DNA from 3 places in the Novosphingobium aquae genome. Region 2 is predicted to be linked to each of the others. Evidence: predicted binding sites of a transcription regulator. Region 2 holds the regulator's gene; each other region holds the start of a gene.

Region 1 (3,274 bases), on a different contig from region 2:
CACGTTGGTGGAATCCTTCGACTTCGACTGGAACAGCTTCTCAAGATACGGGTTCTTGACGACGAACGAGCCCGACAGCGTCTTGTGGGTGTAGATGTTCGCCGGGATCGGCTCGATGCAGGCAGACGTGCCGCCGCAGATGATGCTGATCGACGCGGTCGGCGCGATCGCCATCTTGCACGAAAAGCGCTGCATCACGCCCATGTCCGCCGCATCGGGGCAAGCGCCGCGTTCCTGCGCGAGCATCAGCGATGCCTCGTCGGCGCGTGAGGCGATGTGCTTGAACATCTTGAAGTTCAGCGCCTTGGCCATCGCGCTTTCAAACGCCACGCCCTTCATCTGCAGGTACGAGTGGAAGCCCATGACCCCCATGCCGACCGAGCGTTCGCGCATCGCCGAATACTTGGCGCGGGCCATTTCTTCGGGGGCGCGGTCGATATAGTCCTGCAGTACGTTGTCGAGGAAGCGCAGCACGTCTTCGATGAAGCGCTCGTCGCCGCTCCACTCTTCCCAGGTTTCCAGGTTGAGCGACGACAGGCAGCAGACCGCCGTGCGGTCATTGCCGAGGTGGTCGCGGCCGGTGGGCAGGGTGATTTCCGAACACAGGTTCGAGGTCGAGACCTTGAGCCCGAGATCGCGGTGATGCTTGGGCATCATGCGGTTCACGGTGTCGGAGAAGACGATGTACGGCTCACCCGTGGCGAGGCGGTTTTCGACCAGCTTCTGGAAAAGGCTGCGCGCATCGATCGTCGAACGGATCGAACCGTCCTTCGGGCTGCGCAGGTGGAATTCGGCGCCATCGCGCACGGCTTCCATGAATTCGTCAGTGAGCAGCACGCCGTGGTGCAGGTTCAATGCCTTGCGGTTGAAATCGCCCGAAGGTTTACGGATTTCGAGGAATTCCTCGATTTCCGGGTGCGACACGTCAAGGTAGCAGGCGGCCGAACCGCGGCGCAGCGAGCCTTGCGAAATCGCCAGCGTCAGGCTGTCCATCACGCGCACGAAAGGAATGATGCCGCTGGTCTTGCCGTTGAGGCCGACCGGCTCGCCAATGCCGCGGACATTGCCCCAATAGGTGCCGATGCCGCCGCCCTTGCTGGCCAGCCAGACATTCTCGTTCCAGGTGTTGACGATGCCTTCAAGGCTGTCATCGACCGAGTTGAGGTAGCACGAGATCGGCAGGCCGCGTCCCGTGCCGCCGTTCGACAGCACCGGGGTTGCCGGCATGAACCACAGCTTCGAGATGTAGTCGTAAATGCGCTGGGCGTGGTCCTGATCGTCCGAATAGGCATCGGCGACGCGGGCGAAGAGGTCCTGGTACTTTTCGCCGGGCAGCAGGTAGCGATCGTCGAGCGTGTCCTTGCCGAAATCGGTCAGCAGGGCATCGCGCGACGTTTCCGTCACGATGGTGAAGCGGCGCGCCTGGATGGAATGCGAATCTTCCTTGGGCTTCTTTGCTGCCTTGGCAACTTGAGTCAGGGCGCCAGCCAGCGCCTCCGCGCCGAGCTTGTCGACCAGCGCCGCGCTTCCAGCATCGCTTTTTTCTGTCATGGGCAAAGCCGGTTGAGCCTCCCTGAGTTCGGACGTCGTTTCGGACAGATCCACGTTTTCCATCACATCATTGTCCGACACGGACGCGTCCCCGTTTCTGAAATCCACTATGCCTGCCCCTGTTCAAACCGTTCGGCCGCGACACACGCGGCAAACCAAGTCCACTGCTTGCGGACCGAATCGAAGGGCAAACCCCCTTCTACCAGCCTCGCCCAATCTTTGGGAGAACAAAAAGGGAAAGTTTTTCCCCAGCCTTGTCCCCCGTTGCGCACCCAAGCTGCGCCGTTCCGCCCTTGACCCGGACCGAATCCACCCGTTCACGCCGAATTTGGCGGCTTGCGGTGAAATCTAGGTCTTGTGGGTACCCCCGAGTGTCGAACCACTACTGATAGTGCCTCATCCTGAATCGCGCGCAAGAGGGTAAATGCTGGCCTAACCCGTTCGGGGCTGGTCCGGTGCGGCCCGCAAAGATTTTTGCGGCGCAGCGACGCGCGGGAAATCCAAGGCTGGTGCGCCGCGCAAGAGTCAAAGTGCGGCCACCAACTTTTTTTCTCCACATCGACGAAGCGAGTCCTGCTTGCGCCCAGTTGAATCGGCACTTGTCGGTGCTACTCGCGTTATGACTGGCGCAACGCAGCGATTGCCGTTGCCGATGGGCGCCTTGCGGGTTAGCCCTTGGTCATCGGGCAGGCTCAGGCCCTGCCCAACAAGGACGGGAGTACAATTCCATGATGAACATCATTTCCTACGCCATCGTCGGCATCATCGTCGGTGCGCTCGGGCGCTTTTTCTACCCCGGCGAGGTCAATATGGGCCTGCTGTGGACGATGATCCTCGGCATCGCCGGTTCGCTGCTGGCGGGCATGGTCACCAATCGCGGCAAGCCGGGGCTCAACCGGGCGGGCATCCTTGCCTCGATCCTGGGCGCGATCGTGCTGATCTTCCTGGGCCGGATGCTCAATCTTGGCGCCTGACCTCATTTTGAAACTCAGGGCCGACTTGAAAAACCTAACAGAATAAGTCACCTGCCCCCCAGCCCCGGGCGTGGACAGCGCAGCCTCTTTAGGAGAAGCTGCGGCCACGAATCACCTCGGGATGGGGGGCACATAATATGCGCGCGCGCTGGATTGTTTCGCTGCTGGCCGTCGCTGCCCTGCCCTTCGCCGCGCAGAGCGACACCACGCCGCAGGTCATCATGGCCACCACGGGCACCGGCGGCGGAGCGGGCGGCGCGGTTGAGCGCTTCACTCTGCGCTTTTCCGAAAGCATGGTGCCGCTCGGAGATCCGCGCGCCGCGCCAGCTGCGACCAGCGATTGCCCTGTTCCCGCCACCGGACGCTGGGTCGACCAGCAGACCTTCGTGCTCGACTTTGCGAGGCCCCTCCCGGGCGGACTGAGCTGCAAGGTCACTTTGCGTGACAAGCTGGCGACCCTGCGCGGCGTCAGTGTGGGCGGCAGCACCAGCTTCCCGATCGAAACCGGCGGCCCTTCGGTGCGCGCCGTGCTCGCCCCCGGCAGCGACGGTGACATCGACGAGGATCAGGTGTTCCTCGTCGCCACCAATGTTCGCGCCGATCCGGCCTCGGTCGCAGCCAAGGCCAGCTGCGCGGTTGACGGCATTGGTGAAGCGGCGGCCATCGACGTACTGCCCACCGACACCGTGGGCCGCGTGCTCGAAGGCATGGGCGAGGATACATGGGCGCGGCGCAGCTTCATGGAAGAT
Region 2 (3,274 bases):
GGCGCCGAAGTACCGACGGTGCGTTCGTGCCTTGGCGCCTTGCTCGTGCTCGCGGCACTGGCTCTGGGGCGTGAGCCACTGAGCTTGCGGATGGTTGCGGTGGCGGCCTTCATCGTCATGGTGTTCTGGCCCGAGGCGGTTGTCGGCCCAAGCTTCCAGATGAGCTTCGCCGTGGTGATCGCCATCGTCGTGCTGCACGACTGCACCGGTCCGCGCCTTTCTGGCACCCCGTGAAGAGCCTTGGTGGCAAGGCTTCCTGCGCCAGCTGGCGATGCTGGTCCTCACTGGCGTGGTGATCGAGCTGGCGCTGATGCCGATCGGTCTGTTCCACTTTCACCGCGCCGGGGTCTATGGAGCGCTGGCCAACGTGATCGCGATCCCGCTGACGACTTTCGCCTCGATGCCGCTGATCGCACTGGCCCTGCTGTTCGATACGGTGGGAGCGGGCGCGCCATTCTGGTGGCTCGCCGGGCTGTCGCTGGACCTTCTGCTCTGGCTTGCCCGTTGGGTGGCCGGGCAACCCGGATCGGTGACTTATCTGCCCGCCATGACGCAGGGCTGCTTCGCGCTCTTCGTTGTTGGCGGGATGTGGCTGGCGCTTTGGCGCGGGCGGCAGCGCCTGCTGGGGCTCGTGCCGGTCATGATCGGCTATGGTGTGGTTGCCATGACTTCTCCGCCGGACCTGCTGGTATCGGGTGACGGCCGCCATGTCGGCATTTCCGGACTGGCGGAGAGTGAACTGGTGGTGCTGCGCGAATCGAAGAGCGATTATATCCGCCAGAACCTCACCGAACTCGCGGGAATGAACGGCGAGGTTCGCAGCGTCGAGAGCCTGCCGCAGGCCCGTTGTACGCCGGAATTCTGTGCGCTGGACATCGAGCGTGGCGGGAGGGCCTGGCACTTGCTGATGGGCCGCGGGACCGACTGGGCGCCCAAGGATGAGCTGGCCGCAGCCTGCGCGGCAAGCGACATCGTCGTCGCCGACCGCTGGTTACCGCGCTCTTGCCGCCCGCGTTTTCTGAAGGCCGATAAGTCGCTGCTCTACCGCACGGGCGGACTGGTGATTGATCTGGAAAGCAAGGCAGTCACCACCGTCGCCTCTGGGCAGGGGGCACATGGCTGGTGGCAGGAACCGGCTGCGGCGAGACCTCGAAAAGTCTCGCCGCGCGGTTCGAACAGCAGCAGTCCGCTGCCTCAGTGATAGCGACGGAGCAGGCCGGCGAGCTTGCCCTGAACCTCAACCTCACCCGGGCCGAAGTGCTGCGGATCGTAGGCCGCATTGGCCGGATCCAGCCGCACACCGCCCTGTTCGCGGTGCAGGTACTTGAGCGTTGCTTCCTCGCCGTGGACGAGCGCAACGACGATTTCCCCGTCGCGCGCGGTGTTCGTCTTGCGGATGAGCGCAAAGTCGCCGTCGAGAATGCCGGCTTCGATCATCGAATCGCCCGATACCTCAAGCGCGAAGTGTTCGCCGGGGCCGAGCAGCGCCGCCGGAACCGGCAGACTCGACTGGCCTTCCAGCGCCTCGATCGGCATGCCGGCGGCAATCTTGCCGTGGAGCGGGATTTCGATGACGTCGTTGGCCGGACGCGGAGTAGCAGCCGGAGCACGGAGCGGCGGAGCCACCGTGTTGGTATTCGCCGGCTTGGGCGCGGTCTGGCCGATGTTGTCCGGCTGGCGCAGCACTTCCAATGCGCGGGCGCGGTTGGGCAGGCGGCGGATGAAGCCGCGTTCCTCAAGCGCCGAGATCAGGCGGTGCACGCCCGACTTCGATTTCAGGTCGAGCGCTTCCTTCATTTCCTCAAAGCTCGGGGAAATGCCGGTCTCTTCCAGTTTGACCTGGATGAAGCGGATCAATTCGTGCTGCTTGCGGGTCAGCATCTTGCGTCACTCCTCAACCGGAACGCGCCTGGGGTATTCCTGCGCCGTTCAGTGAACGAATGCGGAACAATTAAGCAACGATTCGGACCAAGTCAAGAACATGGTCACGCAATGCCGCCATTTCCGAGCAAAATCACCGATACCGTTTCGCCAGCTTCTTGCCGGGGTGCCTGAACGGGGTGATCGATCAGCACTTGCGCGGCGGCCATCGCTGCCAGCGCGCCGCTGTCCTGCTGAGTGAGAACCTCGACACCGCCGGCCACCAGCCTTCCGCGCAGGAACTCCCGCCGGTCGCCGCCAGCGCGTAGCGGCGCGGCCAGCGGAAGGTCGATGGTCCGGGGCAGGGGATCGGCGGCGCCCAGCGCGGCGCGCAGCAGGGGCAGCAGGAACAGCAGCGCAGTGACTTGGCTCGACACCGGATTGCCTGGCAGCCCGACGACGACCTGCGACCCGCGCGTGGCGACGAGCAGGGGCTTGCCCGGCTTGATCGCCACTTTCCAGAAATCGATTGTGCCGCCCCATGCTTCGATGGCGGGGCGGATCAGGTCATGATCGCCCACCGATGCGCCGCCGGTGGTGACGATAATGTCGGCATCACGGGCCAGATGGAACGCGTCGGTCAGCAGGACGAGGTCGTCGCGCACCGGGCCGATCCGGTCGACCTCGCAAGGCAGCGAGGCGAGCAGCGCGGCCAGCATCGCGCCATTGCTGGCGGGCACCTGATGCGCGGCGCAGTCCTCGGGATCGCTCGCCAGTTCGTCGCCGCTGTCGATGATCGCCACACGGGGGACGCGCCGCACGGCGAGGTGCTTGTGCCCGGCGGCGATGGCGAGTGCCAGTTGCGCCGGACCGATGCGCGTGCCGGCGGAGAGCAGCTCGGTATCGATGCCGAAATCTGATCCGCAAAGCCGGATATGCTTGCCCGGCGGCGATGGCGGGGTGCCGGTGAGCGACAAATGGTCGCCATTGCGGACAAGGTCTTCCTGAACGATCACGGCATCCGCGCCTGCAGGTAGCAGCGCCCCGGTGGAAATGCGCACGGCTTGGCCGCCAGCGACCGTGCCGGAAAAGGGATGTCCGGCGGCACTTTCGCCGATGATGGTCCACGGCCCGCCAAGGTCCGGGCCCTTCACGGCATAACCATCCATTGCCGAAACATGCGCGGCAGGCTGGGTACGGCGCGCTTTTAGTGGCTCGGCAAGGTAGCGGCCGAGTGTTCCCGGCACGTCGACGTTCTGGATCGGTAGAACAGGTGCCAGCGCGAGCAGGCGCGCCTGTGCATCTTCCAGCGTCAGCATCGCGCTCATTCCGGAGCGGTCCAGTCGCCCGATTTGCCACCGCTTTTGGAGAGCAGGCGGACTTCGCCGATGACCATTGCCTTGTCGATCGCCTT
Region 3 (3,274 bases), on a different contig from region 2:
GGAATTCAGTGCGGTTGTACCCCAGCGTCGTCGTACCGACGCCAAGGGCAAAGGCTGTCGCGAGGTAGAAGATGGCGAAGCAGGCGATGGCCCCGGCCGTCCCCGCCAGCACTGCCCAGCCATGCTGTGCGAACAGGCGTGCCAGCGGAACGGCGGGCGGCTTTTCCTGCTCAAGCGCGGCACGGAACTGCGGCGTCTCGCCGATCCTGAGCCGCACCCAGAGGCCGAGGCCGACCAGCACAGCGCTCAGCAGGAACGGGATGCGCCAACCCCAGGCCTTGAACTCCGCTTCGGGCAACCACAGCCCGAGCAACAAAAACAGGCCGTTTGCCGCAAGAAAGCCGACGGGCGCGCCAAATTGCGGGGCCGCACCGAAGCGCGCCTCCCAGCCTTTGGGCGCGTTCTCCACTGCCAGCAGCGCCGCTCCGCCCCATTCACCGCCCAGCCCGAATCCCTGCCCGAATCGCAACAGGCACAGCAGCGCCGGCGCGAGCCAGCCCGCGCCCCAGCCCTCGGCCATGGCATGGGTCGGCAGGAAAGCGATCAGCAGCGTCGATCCGCCCATCAGCATCAGCGAGGCGACGAGCGTGGACTTGCGGCCAATGCGGTCACCGAAATGGCCAAAAGCGATGGCTCCGACCGGGCGGGCGACGAAGGCGATGCCGAAGGTCAGGAATGACAGCGCCAGCTGCGCCGCCGGATCCTGCGCCGGGAAGAACAGCGGACCAAACACCAGCGCGGCGGCCGTCGCATAGATGTAGAAATCGTAGAATTCGACCGCAGTCCCGGCAAGGGCGGCGGACAGGACACGGGCGTGCTGGCGGACAGGGTGCATGGCTAGGCTGCGTTGCCGTTCGGCCCGCGCCTGTCAACAAAATGAAATGGGCGCCGTAGCCCGAAAGCCCGGCGCCCTCCCCAAAGCGAAAGGGCGAGGCCTAAACCCCGCCCTTTCGTGCGACCCTTTGGGACTCAATGCCATCATCGATGGCTTGAGAGGTTCAATAGATCGGCGAAGATGAATTGGAAGAGAACAGCCTGTTGCAAGTTGTAAATCCTGGCAAGGCAGCCCTAATCCTCCAAATCACTTTCCGCCGCGATTGCGGCAGCTATCCTGCAGCTTGCTGGTGCAGACCGGATAGTCCTTGTTCATCGCGGTTACCGGCGGCGGCGTCAGCGCGCCTTTGTAGGGGCCGCCCTGATAGCTGGCATCAGCCGGCATGGCAGGTGGCACGGCCTGAGCTGCGGCCTGCGGATCGGGCACGCCGGTGGTCGGCGTCCCCAATCCCGGAGGGTTGGCCTGGTCTGCCGGAGTCGCCGGGGTCTGGCCGGCCATCTGCGCAGCCACCGCCGCCCAAGCCTTTTCCTGCTGCTCGGGCGACATCTTGTAGACCATGCCACGCTGGCTATCGCTCAGCGCCCAGTATCCCTTCTGCCGCTCAGCCGGGAGTGACAGGTAATAGGTCCGGTATTCGAGCGGCCAGCTTACGAACGACAGGCGCTGAGGATCTGTCAGCGCCCACCAGGCCATCGGCTGGTCACCGGTCAGCGACCAATAGTATTCACGCGCCTCATATGGCCATCCCTCATAGGAAGCGCGCTGGTCGGCGGTCCAGCCGTTGAACAGGGTCTGCTGCTCGGGAGTGAGCGTATAAGTGCGGCCCCCGGCAGTAGTCACCGTCGAGGATTCGGTCTGGGCATTGAGCGAGATGGGGGCGGCAAGCACGGCAAGAGCCGCGCAGCCCGCAAGAAAAATCGGGCGCATCTTTGAATACTCCGTCGTTGTCTGTTACCTGACCAAGGATACGAGCGGCCCCCCGAAAGGTTCCTCCGCCTGTCCCACGCAGCTTGCGCCCCGTCGCTTTGTTCCCTAGTTGTTCGCACCGTGTCCGATATTGCTCCCGATCCCCTGCTTGATGGCCTGAACCCGCCCCAGCGCGAAGCCGTGCTCACCACCGAAGGCCCGGTGCTGATGCTGGCGGGCGCTGGCACGGGCAAGACCGCTGCGCTTACCGCGCGGCTAGCTCATCTTGTCCGCAGCCGCCTCGCCTGGCCGAGCGAGATCCTCTGCGTCACCTTCACCAACAAGGCAGCGCGCGAAATGCGTGAGCGCGTGGGCCATCTGATCGGTCCTGCGGTGGAGGGGATGCCGTGGCTTGGCACGTTCCACTCGATCGCGGCCAAGATGCTACGCCGCCATGCCGAACTGGTCGGGTTGCAGCAGAATTACACGATCATCGATACTGACGATCAGCTGCGCCTGCTCAAGCAGCTGATTCAGGCCGAGGGCTTGGACGACAAGCGCTGGCCGCCGCGCCAGTTGGCCTCCTGCATCGATCGCTGGAAGAACCGCGGGCTCAATCCCGGCGATCTCGATGCGGCGGAGAACGAAAGCTACGCAAATGGCAAGGGCCAGCATTTCTACCGGCTCTATCAGGACCGGCTGAAGGCGCTCAATGCCTGCGATTTCGGCGATCTGCTGCTGCACATCCTCAACATTTTGCGCACACACCGCGAAGTGCTCGAAATCTATCGCCAGCGCTTCAAATACATCATGGTCGACGAATATCAGGACACCAACCAGGTCCAGTACCTGTGGCTCCGCCTGCTCGCGCAGGAGCGCAAGAACATCTGCGTGGTCGGTGATGATGATCAATCGATCTATTCATGGCGCGGCGCCGAAGTGGCGAACATCTTGAAGTTCGAAAAGGACTTTCCTGGTGCCAAGGTGATCAAGTTGGAGCAGAACTATCGCTCCACCCCGGAAATTCTCGCCGCCGCATCGGGCTTGATTGACACCAACAGCCAGCGGCTGGGCAAGACGCTGTGGACCGAGCGGCACGCGGGCGACAAGGTCAAGGTGATCGGAGTCTGGGACGGCCCCGAGGAAGCCCGCCGGGTGGGCGAGGAGATCGAGCGGCTGGAGCGCGAAGGTGCCAGCCTCAACACCATGGCCATCCTCGTCCGCGCGCAGTTCCAGACGCGCGAGTTCGAAGATCGCTTCATCGCTATCGGGCTGAATTACAAGATCATCGGCGGCTTCCGCTTCTATGAACGCGCCGAAGTCCGCGATGCGCTGGCCTATCTGCGGATCATCACGCAGCCGGCCGACGACCTCGCGTTTGAACGAATTTACAACACGCCCAAGCGCGGCCTGGGTGACAAGGCCTTGGAAAAGCTGCATCGGCACGCGCGTGCCCGCGGCGTCCCCTTGTCCTTCGCCGCCATCGAGATCGTCGATACGGATGAGTTGCCGGCGCGGGCACGCAACACCCTG

Evidence for each region. Region 2 encodes LexA, which represses DNA repair genes until DNA is damaged. Its sites were predicted from a motif close to GTTCCNCNCTTGTTCT; they were not measured.
Region 1: a site for LexA is predicted at 1,776-1,791, ahead of WG900_RS19095 (ribonucleoside-diphosphate reductase subunit alpha). Genes of this name have one in related genera too.
Region 3: a site for LexA is predicted at 1,863-1,878, ahead of WG900_RS07165 (ATP-dependent helicase). Genes of this name have one in related genera too.

What each region holds. Positions count from the first base shown of each region.
Region 1 covers NZ_JBBHJY010000012.1:102,682-105,955, forward strand. The annotation lists gene WG900_RS19095 (ribonucleoside-diphosphate reductase subunit alpha) at 1-1,551, opposite strand, end outside; gene WG900_RS19100 (GlsB/YeaQ/YmgE family stress response membrane protein) at 2,280-2,525, shown strand; gene WG900_RS19105 (alpha-2-macroglobulin family protein) at 2,663-3,274, shown strand, end outside.
Region 2 covers NZ_JBBHJY010000001.1:690,760-694,033, forward strand. The annotation lists gene WG900_RS03455 (ComEC/Rec2 family competence protein) at 1-234, shown strand, start outside; gene WG900_RS03460 (ComEC/Rec2 family competence protein) at 272-1,201, shown strand; gene lexA (transcriptional repressor LexA) at 1,195-1,881, opposite strand; gene WG900_RS03470 (molybdopterin molybdotransferase MoeA) at 1,986-3,188, opposite strand; gene moaC (cyclic pyranopterin monophosphate synthase MoaC) at 3,185-3,274, opposite strand, start outside.
Region 3 covers NZ_JBBHJY010000002.1:373,951-377,224, forward strand. The annotation lists gene WG900_RS07155 (MFS transporter) at 1-835, opposite strand, end outside; gene WG900_RS07160 (hypothetical protein) at 1,082-1,762, opposite strand; gene WG900_RS07165 (ATP-dependent helicase) at 1,883-3,274, shown strand, end outside.